Regions from separate parts of the Lelliottia sp. genome, predicted to be linked through region 3. Evidence: predicted binding sites of a transcription regulator. Region 3 holds the regulator's gene; each other region holds the start of a gene.
The links. Region 3 encodes LexA, which represses DNA repair genes until DNA is damaged. Its sites were predicted from a motif close to TNCTGTATGTACATACAGNA; they were not measured.

Region 1: a site for LexA is predicted at 1,018-1,037, ahead of sulA (SOS-induced cell division inhibitor SulA). Genes of this name have one in related genera too.
Region 2: a site for LexA is predicted at 934-953, ahead of sbmC (DNA gyrase inhibitor SbmC). Genes of this name have one in related genera too.
Region 4: a site for LexA is predicted at 1,172-1,191, ahead of umuD (translesion error-prone DNA polymerase V autoproteolytic subunit). Genes of this name have one in related genera too.

Annotation. Positions count from the first base shown of each region.
Region 1 is NZ_JAZQNX010000008.1:409,430-411,633, forward strand. Features, by position in the region: gene ompA (porin OmpA) at 1-131, opposite strand, end outside; gene sulA (SOS-induced cell division inhibitor SulA) at 488-997, opposite strand; gene ACKI5T_RS06685 (TfoX/Sxy family DNA transformation protein) at 1,215-1,841, shown strand; gene yccS (YccS family putative transporter) at 1,798-2,204, opposite strand, start outside.
Region 2 is NZ_JAZQNX010000007.1:21,835-24,038, forward strand. Features, by position in the region: gene ACKI5T_RS04470 (FUSC family protein) at 1-342, opposite strand, end outside; gene sbmC (DNA gyrase inhibitor SbmC) at 445-918, opposite strand; gene dacD (serine-type D-Ala-D-Ala carboxypeptidase DacD) at 1,050-2,204, opposite strand, start outside.
Region 3 is NZ_JAZQNX010000026.1:35,921-38,124, reverse strand. Features, by position in the region: gene dinF (MATE family efflux transporter DinF) at 1-746, opposite strand, end outside; gene lexA (transcriptional repressor LexA) at 813-1,421, opposite strand; gene ACKI5T_RS14185 (diacylglycerol kinase) at 1,531-1,899, opposite strand; gene plsB (glycerol-3-phosphate 1-O-acyltransferase PlsB) at 2,054-2,204, shown strand, end outside.
Region 4 is NZ_JAZQNX010000001.1:44,181-46,384, forward strand. Features, by position in the region: gene umuC (translesion error-prone DNA polymerase V subunit UmuC) at 1-732, opposite strand, end outside; gene umuD (translesion error-prone DNA polymerase V autoproteolytic subunit) at 735-1,154, opposite strand; gene ACKI5T_RS00265 (GNAT family N-acetyltransferase) at 1,609-2,061, opposite strand.

The DNA of each region.
Region 1 (2,204 bases), on a different contig from region 3:
CAGCCAGTGTCGTGGAACTGAGACCAGCCCAGTTTGCCACCTGCATACCAGGTATTATCTTTCGGAGCGGCCTGCGCTACGGTAGCGAAGCCAGCCAGTGCCACTGCAATCGCGATAGCTGTCTTTTTCATTTTTTGCGCCTCGTTATCATCCAAAAATCGCCATGAAGATCTCGTCGAGAAATCACGGTTAAATCCTTCACCGGGGGGCGAGCTCAAACTAGTAACTCTACCGATATCTTCGGCTTAGACCGAGCACCCCTGGCGATGTAAAGTCTACAACGTAGTTCAAAACTTACAAGTGTGAACTCCGTCAGGCATATGAAAAAAAAAGCTCTGTATACATAATATTTAACATTTTGAATGCGGATTTTATGCTGTAAAATTAAGGGAAACCGCGCCAGACAGGCGTTGACGGAGTTTTTTCTTATGGAACTAATCGGCTGTCCGACTGTCGAAAAAAGTTCCAGGAAAAATCTTAAATTTACTTAATGATACAAATTAGAGTGAATTTTTAGCCCAGACAGGTGTCCTCTGCCGAGAGAATCGGGATTAACTGGACGCATTACTAAGCCGATCGCGTTACCTTCTTCGGCGGCTTCAACCAAACGAAAATGTTCATCTTCCGTTAATTCTTCTGATAGCCAGCCAATCACCACGCTATAATTCCCAGTGCGCAATGCGCGAATCATTGAATCTACCGTATGGCAGGGGGCGAGTTGGCTAATCTGCATCACTTTCGCGAGCGGTAATCCAGCAGATTGAACCCATTCGCGACTCAATTTTTGCTTTGGCGTTAACCAGAGCTGCCAGCGTGACTGTTGACCGAGCTGCTGCAATAACGGCAACAACAGCAACTGTGTCATCAAGGGCTGGTCTTCACGATAAACCACTTCACTTATCATCCCGGTCGAAACACGCCCGAAAGTATTTTGCGTGTCATTTCCCGCGGATGGAGAAAAAGATGTTGAGCGATTTGCATAGATTGAAGTGTGTATAATCATTCCAGCCCTGTAGTTACTGTATGAATATACAGTAACCCCTGTATGACTAAAGATCAACCTCAATTTCGGAAAGCGCCTCGCAAATTTCGTTCGAGATCGGCCAATATGGAAAATTCATCTTGCCGAGTGACAATAAGTTGCCTATTTTTCTGCTAGCGGATCCGATAGTAATTAATGGCGTTGTTACTGCATGATTTTAAAGGATAATATCATGAAAAAGATATCATACGAACGGATCTATAAATCCCAGGAATACCTCTCATCTTTGGGTGATATCCACCATAGGGCACTTTTTGGTGGCTATACATTGGCGGTAAATGAGGCTGTGTTCGCCATGGTGTCGGAGGGCGAACTGTATCTGCGAGCGTGTGAAGAGAGCGCGCAGTACTGTGTAAAACATAATTCGGCATATCTGGAATTGGTAAAACGTGGCAGACCCGTTCTGTTGAACTATTACCGTGTGGATGAGGGGCTTTGGCAGGATCGGGAAAAGCTCCTGCAACTTTCCAGCTATGCATTAGAAGCAGCACGACTGGAACGTGTCGAGCGGGATAATCGGCACAGGCTCAAAGATTTGCCGAACCTGACTTTCCAGATTGAAGTTCTCCTCTACGAAGCAGGTATTACCAGTGAAACGATGCTCCGAATGTTAGGCGCTGAAGAAAGTTGGCTGAAAATGAGAGCTAAAAACAAGCACCTCGGCATTAAGGTCCTGTTTGCTCTCGCGGGGGCTATCGAAGGGTTACATGAGGCGGCACTCCCGACAGCCAGGCGTCGGGAGCTTAATGAGTGGTTTAATGCGCTTTCTGTAAAGCCTGATAATCATTCCGATAAGTAGCGATTTGTTGTTGTAGTCGACAGATCTCGGGCAGAAGGGCAATGAGCAAGCCCGTTTGCTGGAGGATAAGCGGAGCTTTGCTGTCTGTACCGGGATCAAAATGCGCAATGCGCTGGCTAAGTTCGTCAATCGCCATTTGTACACGTGGCTCGTCAGCGGGAAGATGATGAAGCGCATCGTCAACGTAACATACGGTGTCATCAAGTAAGGCGAGGATGTTGGGATTAGTTAGCTGTTCGCGATGCGCACCCAGGGTCGAAATATAGCTGGTGAAGGTGTGGTTAAGGCATAGAAGCCGGAAGGCTACCTCGCGAATTTCGGGTGTTGCACGGGGTTCCGTTGACATGTTCGAGACAACTGAAG
Region 2 (2,204 bases), on a different contig from region 3:
CCCCAGCGCCAGCCAGCCGCACAGGAACATCGCACCCGCACACCAGAGCAACATCACGGGCAACGAAATCAGCTCAAGTTTTAATGCAATCAACCCTAAGGCGGAGCCAAAAATCGTACCGCCAATGCGCTCGAAGGCGCGTGGAACCACGTTTCCCCAAAAAGATATGGGCCCCATGATGACCACCAACGTGATCAAAGGCCAGGTTCCCTCGGGGATATCCAGCAGACGCACCAGTAAAAAGGTGAGGATGAATGCCAGCGCGATGCGGCAACCATGCACGACGCGGTAATTCCGATACAATCGGATTTCAAAAGGCGTTAATGATTTGTCGGGACGCACACCCGCTCTCCAGATACACGGCAAATCACAATTGTACTGTGTTTTCTGCCAGACGTATCACGCCCGGCAGAAAAACCTCACAAAGCCCAGGAGTAATCATTGTTATCCGGCTTTATTTTGTACCGGAACAAACATCTCGATATCCCAGTAACCATCGGCATTGCCATCATTCAGATAGCGTTCAAAGCAGGGTTTAGGGGCGATTTGATAGTGATTGTCCTGGAGCAGGCTGTTGAAGAAGCTATGCCATGGGGTGCCGAAATCGTAGTTTTCTACGCGTGCCGTGGCAATCGCATAATCACCCGCAGCCACTTCGGTGAGGATAACGCCTTCGCTGTTTGCCGGGATGACAAAATCGTCGGGAACAGTGACAACCGTATCACAGCGCAGTTTCTCTGCGGGCACTTCATCTGGATTATCATAATAGACCGCCACCCACTCAAGCGGCTGAATATGGTGTCCATCCACCCACATCATGAGTTGCTCAAAACCTTGCTTAACGGTTTGCTCCCACGGCCCAACCATATGAAAACCGGCAATCTTACGCTTCTGTTGCTGCTTGATGCTGTAGTCCATACTGCCTCCGTTTATTACTGTGTATTTATACACTATAAAGCAGATTCTTTATGTCCAGCAAATATGACGTGTTGATTATGCGAGCAGACTCGCACGACTGCCAGTCTGCTCATAACCGTCTTAACAGTCCGTCAGGCTTTATGGTGCAGATAATCACTCAGGCGTGAGAACATCCCGCCCTTGCCGACGTTTTCCAGCGTGACTAATGGCCAGTGCGCCACAATTTTATCGCGATCGTAAAGCTCAATTTCCCCTACCCGCTGGTGCGCCGCGATAGGGGCCTCCAGATCTTTTTTATCAAGTACATATTTGGCCTTAATATTGGCAACTTCCGCTTTTGGCAACGCCAGCCAGAAATCCTGATCCGTACCAAGCGAGATGTGTTCTTTATCGCCGTACCAGATGCGCTCGGTGCCCACTTTTTTGCCGTTATGCAAGATTTGCACGGTATCGAAGTTTTGCTGACCCCAATGCAGCAGTTTGCGCGCCTGATCCTCACGCCCTTTCGGACTCTCGCCGCCCATGATCACCGCAATCAACCGGCGTTGACCATCGACTGCCGAGGCAATCAGGTTAAAACCAGCGCCAGATGTGTGCCCGGTTTTAAGTCCGTCGACCTTCAGGGTTTTATCCCATAGCAGCCCATTGCGGTTTTGCTGCGTGACACCATTCCAGGTCAGGCTCTTTTCACTGTACATATGATAAAAATCTGGCTCGCCGTGAATAATCGCGCGTGAAAGCACCGCCAGATCATAGGCTGAACTGTGTTGCCCCGGCGCATCCAGACCATGAACCGTTTCAAAATGGGTATCGCGCAGACCCAGTTTTTGCACATACTCGTTCATCATATTGACGAATTGCGGCTGCCCACCAGCCACATAATCCGCCAGCGCCACGCAGGCGTCATTACCAGAATCAACGATTAAACCCCGGCTCAAATCGCGAACTGAAACGCGCTCACCCGCTTTCAGGAACATCAGCGAGGACCCATCAAACACAGGATTGCCCTTCGCCCACGCATCGCGTCCAACGGTGACCATATCGTCAGGGGTAATGCGATGGCTATCGATAGCACGATCGACAACATAGCCTGTCATTAACTTGGTGAGGCTGGCCGGATTGCGCTGTTGATGTTCGTTGCCCGCCGTTAAAATTTGACCAGTGGTATAGTCCATCAGCACCCAGGAACCAGCCTGTATAGCAGGCGGTTGCGGCGAGAAATCCAACGGTTCGGCCGCCAGAGCAGAAGTAACACTCGAAGCGAGTAAAGAAAGAGCAATAAACAG
Region 3 (2,204 bases):
TGGAGCAACAGAGAGCGCAACATGATGTCGCGGTTCAGCGCCAGCAGCTTGCGCATATTGCCCCGCCAGGCATTTTTCAGCATCGCGAGCGAGACACCACGCATCACCAGCACGCGTTTGACCATCCATAAGCCGATAAAGAACGTGGCATATTCCGCGACAACGGTTGCCAGTGCGGCACCCTGCACATTCATATGCAAACCTATCACCAGCCACAGATCGAGAACGATATTCAGGACATTCCCCACCACCAGCAAAATGACCGGGGCACGGACATATTGCACACCGAGTAGCCAGCCAAGCAGAACGAGGTTAGCGAGTGATGCAGGGGCACTGAGCCAGCGAATCTCCAGAAAACGGCGCGCCTGTTCCAGCACGGCTTCGCTGCCACCGACGATATGCAGCGCCAGATCGATTAGAGGTGTACGCAATACGACAATCAGAAGCCCGGCACCTAACGCCAGGATCAGCGGCTGAATCAGCGCCCGCCCAAGGCGAACGGGATCTTTCGCGCCAAAGGCCTGGGCGGTCAGTCCGGTCGTGCTCATGCGCAAAAACAGGAGCAGCATAAAGAGGAAGCTGGTCGCCATCGCACCAATCGCGATGCCACCTAAATAGACTGGAGAATCAAGATGTCCAATGACGGCCGTATCCACCAGTCCAAGCAAAGGAACGGTGATATTGGAAAAAATCATTGGCAGCGCAAGACGCCATAATGCCTTGTCTGAAGTTGTCAGCAGAGACATAGGAAATTACCGGAAGCAAGATAAGACAGTCAGGCTGCGAGGATGACGCAGCCTGTCAGAGAGAAATTACAGCCATTCACCGTTGCGGATAACACCAACCGCCAACCCTTCGATAGAGAAGGTTTGCTCGCGCAGATCCACCACAATAGGAGAAAACTCACTGTTTTCAGGCAGAAGTTGCACGGTGTTACCCTGTTTTTTCAGGCGCTTAACCGTGACTTCGTCGTCAATACGCGCAACCACAACCTGTCCGTTGCGCACATCCTGAGTTTTATGTACTGCCAACAGATCGCCGTCCAGAATACCAATATCCTTCATGGACATACCGCTAACACGCAGTAAGAAATCTGCGCTCGGCTTAAACATACCCGGATCAACCTGATAATGGCCTTCAATGTGCTGCTGTGCCAGCAACGGCTCACCCGCCGCAACGCGACCGATAAGAGGGATGCCCGTTTCTTCTTCCACCAGTAAGCGGATACCGCGTGACGCGCCTGAAACAATCTCAAGAACGCCTTTACGTGCCAGCGCTTTAAGATGCTCTTCAGCGGCGTTTGGTGAACGGAAGCCCAGGCGCTGTGCGATTTCCGCACGCGTGGGTGGCATTCCCGTCTGGCTGATGTGATCCCTGATGAGATCAAACACCTCTTGCTGTCTGGCCGTTAACGCTTTCATTCCGCCCCCTGGGTGTATATACAGTTATGCTGTGAGTATATACAGTCAAAGGCGAATTTGGAATCAAAAACTGCACAAAAAACCAGAGACTTATTCGATTCCTGAAAGCTTATCGAAAATGTGACCAAAGGAGGGTGACCCAGGTAATGGCAGCGATGATAATCGCCAGCAGTACGGCGGCAGAGCCCATGTCTTTCGCACGACCAGAAAGCTCGTGGAAATCAGAGCCAATACGATCAACAACGGCTTCGATAGCGCTGTTGAGAATTTCCACTATCATCACCAACAGTACTGAGCTAATGAGAAGTACGCGGGTAATAGCATCAACATCAAGGAAGCACGCGATAATCACGGCAATAATTGCGGCAACGCCTTCTTGCCGGAAGGCGGCTTCATTTATCCATGCCGCGCGGAAACCTTTCCATGAATATCCGGCAGCTTTGATGATTCGGGTAAACCCAGTGGTATTATTGGCCATTAAAAGAACCTTTTATTAAATTTAGCGTCAGTAACAAGGGCTGCGGCGGGTTTCGCAGCAGCCTGAAGTATGACGGGTAACAACAGAAATCTTGCGCGCTTTCTGTTATCCTTGCGCCGCAATTGCATTATTAACCAGAGGCTTTACATCGTTTATGTCCGGCTGGCCACGAATTTACTACAAATTACTTAATTTACCATTAAGCGTACTGGTAAAAAGTAAGTCTATCCCGGCGGAACCCGCGCTGGAATTAGGGCTCGATACCTCGCGCCCTATTATGTACGTTTTGCCTTATAACTCGAAGG
Region 4 (2,204 bases), on a different contig from region 3:
TTGCTTATTTGGCGCGAATTCCTCAAGCGCCAGACACGGTTCACCACGTAGTTCACGCAATGTTCTTTCCAGAACAACGTTGAAATGCTTTTTGATTACCCACGGTGAACTATTGGCTAAGTCCAGCGCTGTACTGATCCCCATAGCGTTAAGTTTTTTTCTGATGCGCCTTCCTACCCCCCATACCTCCTCTACAGGTACGCGCTCTAACAGCTTCCGCTGACGTGATATGTCGGATAAATCAACCACGCCTCCCGTGCCAGGCCATCTTTTTGCTGCGTAATTTGCTAATTTTGCTAACGTTTTGGTTTGCGAAGCGCCGATCCCGAGCGTGAGTCCGGTATTTTTAAACACTTGGTTTCGCACGGTTTTGCCAAAATCTGTCAGCGACATGCAGCTGGCTACGCCAGATAAGTCGATAAAGGCTTCATCGATTGAATAGATCTCGATGGCTGGCGACATCTCCGTCAGCGTCTGCATAACTCGCGCGCTGAGGTCGGCATAAAGGGCATAGTTTGAGCTGAATACGTGCACTGCGGAGGGAAATGTTTTATTTTTCAATTTAAAGAAAGGTTCTCCCATGGTGATGCCGAGCGCTTTTGCCTCTGCTGAACGCGAAATTACGCAGCCGTCGTTGTTAGAGACCACCACCACGGGTTTTCCCTTTAAATCCGGGCGGAACACTGTTTCACAGGACGTATAAAAGTTATTGACGTCAGCCAGAGCAAACATCGTCATTGATGTGACTTCACTGAAAATGTCACTACGCCAAATATTTCTAGGTCTTCTGGATGATGAAACGTCATGGGGGAGTAATTGCTATTGTAAGGAACCAGTTGCAGGACGGGATGCGTGCGCAACTCCTTGACGGTAAATTCTCCAGCGACAGCCGCAATCACGATATCGCCGTGACTTGCCGAAAGCGAACGATCAACTACCAGAAGGTCACCATCTCCAATTCCAGCTCCCGCCATGGAGTCACCGCTTACTTTAATAAAATACGTAGCGCTAGGGTGGGCTATCAAAAGCGTATTGAGATTTAACCTATCTTCGACGTAGTCTTGTGCGGGACTAGGAAAACCACAAGGTACCCGTTCCGCAAAGAGAGGAAGATGGATAGAAGGGACAATCTCTATGGGATAAAAAATCTTCATAATGAGAGACTCAGCATAACTGTATTTACATACAGTATCACTGGATTTTTCGCACGTTCAACCTTCTTCTAAGCAGGTTTCGGGAACCATTTGAAGTTGCGAGGAATTTAGGTTTTACCGTGTAAGCAGTAAACTGAGTAAGTTTGTTTTTTTAAACTTTGTCGAATAAATCGAACTTTTGTTCAGTGGCAGGATCAGATCAAGCATCCCCTTGACAATGCAGGCAATCCGGTGGATAAAAAGGAGTTTAGGATCACCAACTGGCGTGCTTACAATAAGCCCTTTAACGACGCTTCTTACGTTAACGATTTCTTCCCCCTAGAGGTTGAAGTACTATGGCAGACATCCCCACTTATCATGTGCTCGCCCTTTTAGGTGGAGGCTATCGAGGCCGTTGCATCGACCCATTGAACTCACAGCCAGGAGCGGACGTCAAACTCGTTTAATACAACAATTAGCGCAATGCTTTTGATAAACAGACAGCCTCTGTCCTACCTATGTATGGGCCAAAATTCTCAATACGGACATACCCATTTAGTTCGTAAAAATTGACAGCCCTAATATTGATATGTCGTGTTTCCAGCCTAAGTTCGTTATATCCCATCTCTATTGCCGATGTTTCCAGATAAGCGAGTAACGTTTTGCCAATGCCTGGCACGCTTCGGTCTGAAAACATCCTTTTTAGCTCAGCTATATTTTGCGTTAATGGCCTTACAGCACCACATCCTATCACTTCGCCATGAGTATTCTTTGCCAATACCCACAATGCTTTGTCATCATTCATTGCATCAACGTTGAAGTTGCTTTTGCCGTTATCACCCGTAATAGCGGCAAGCTCCGCTGACAGCATTTCGATTAAGCGATGGGAATCTGAAGAAAATGGATCTGATTTCTCTATTGTGATCATGGCTATACCCTATAAAGAGATTTTGACCAGAATAAAGTCTCCTGCCTTGAAAAGCATCACTTCTCAACAGGTGATGGAACACCGGTGATTCCTGCTATTCTGAGGATGCGATGTCCGTTCCTCGCTCAAAGCTGTCTGTCATG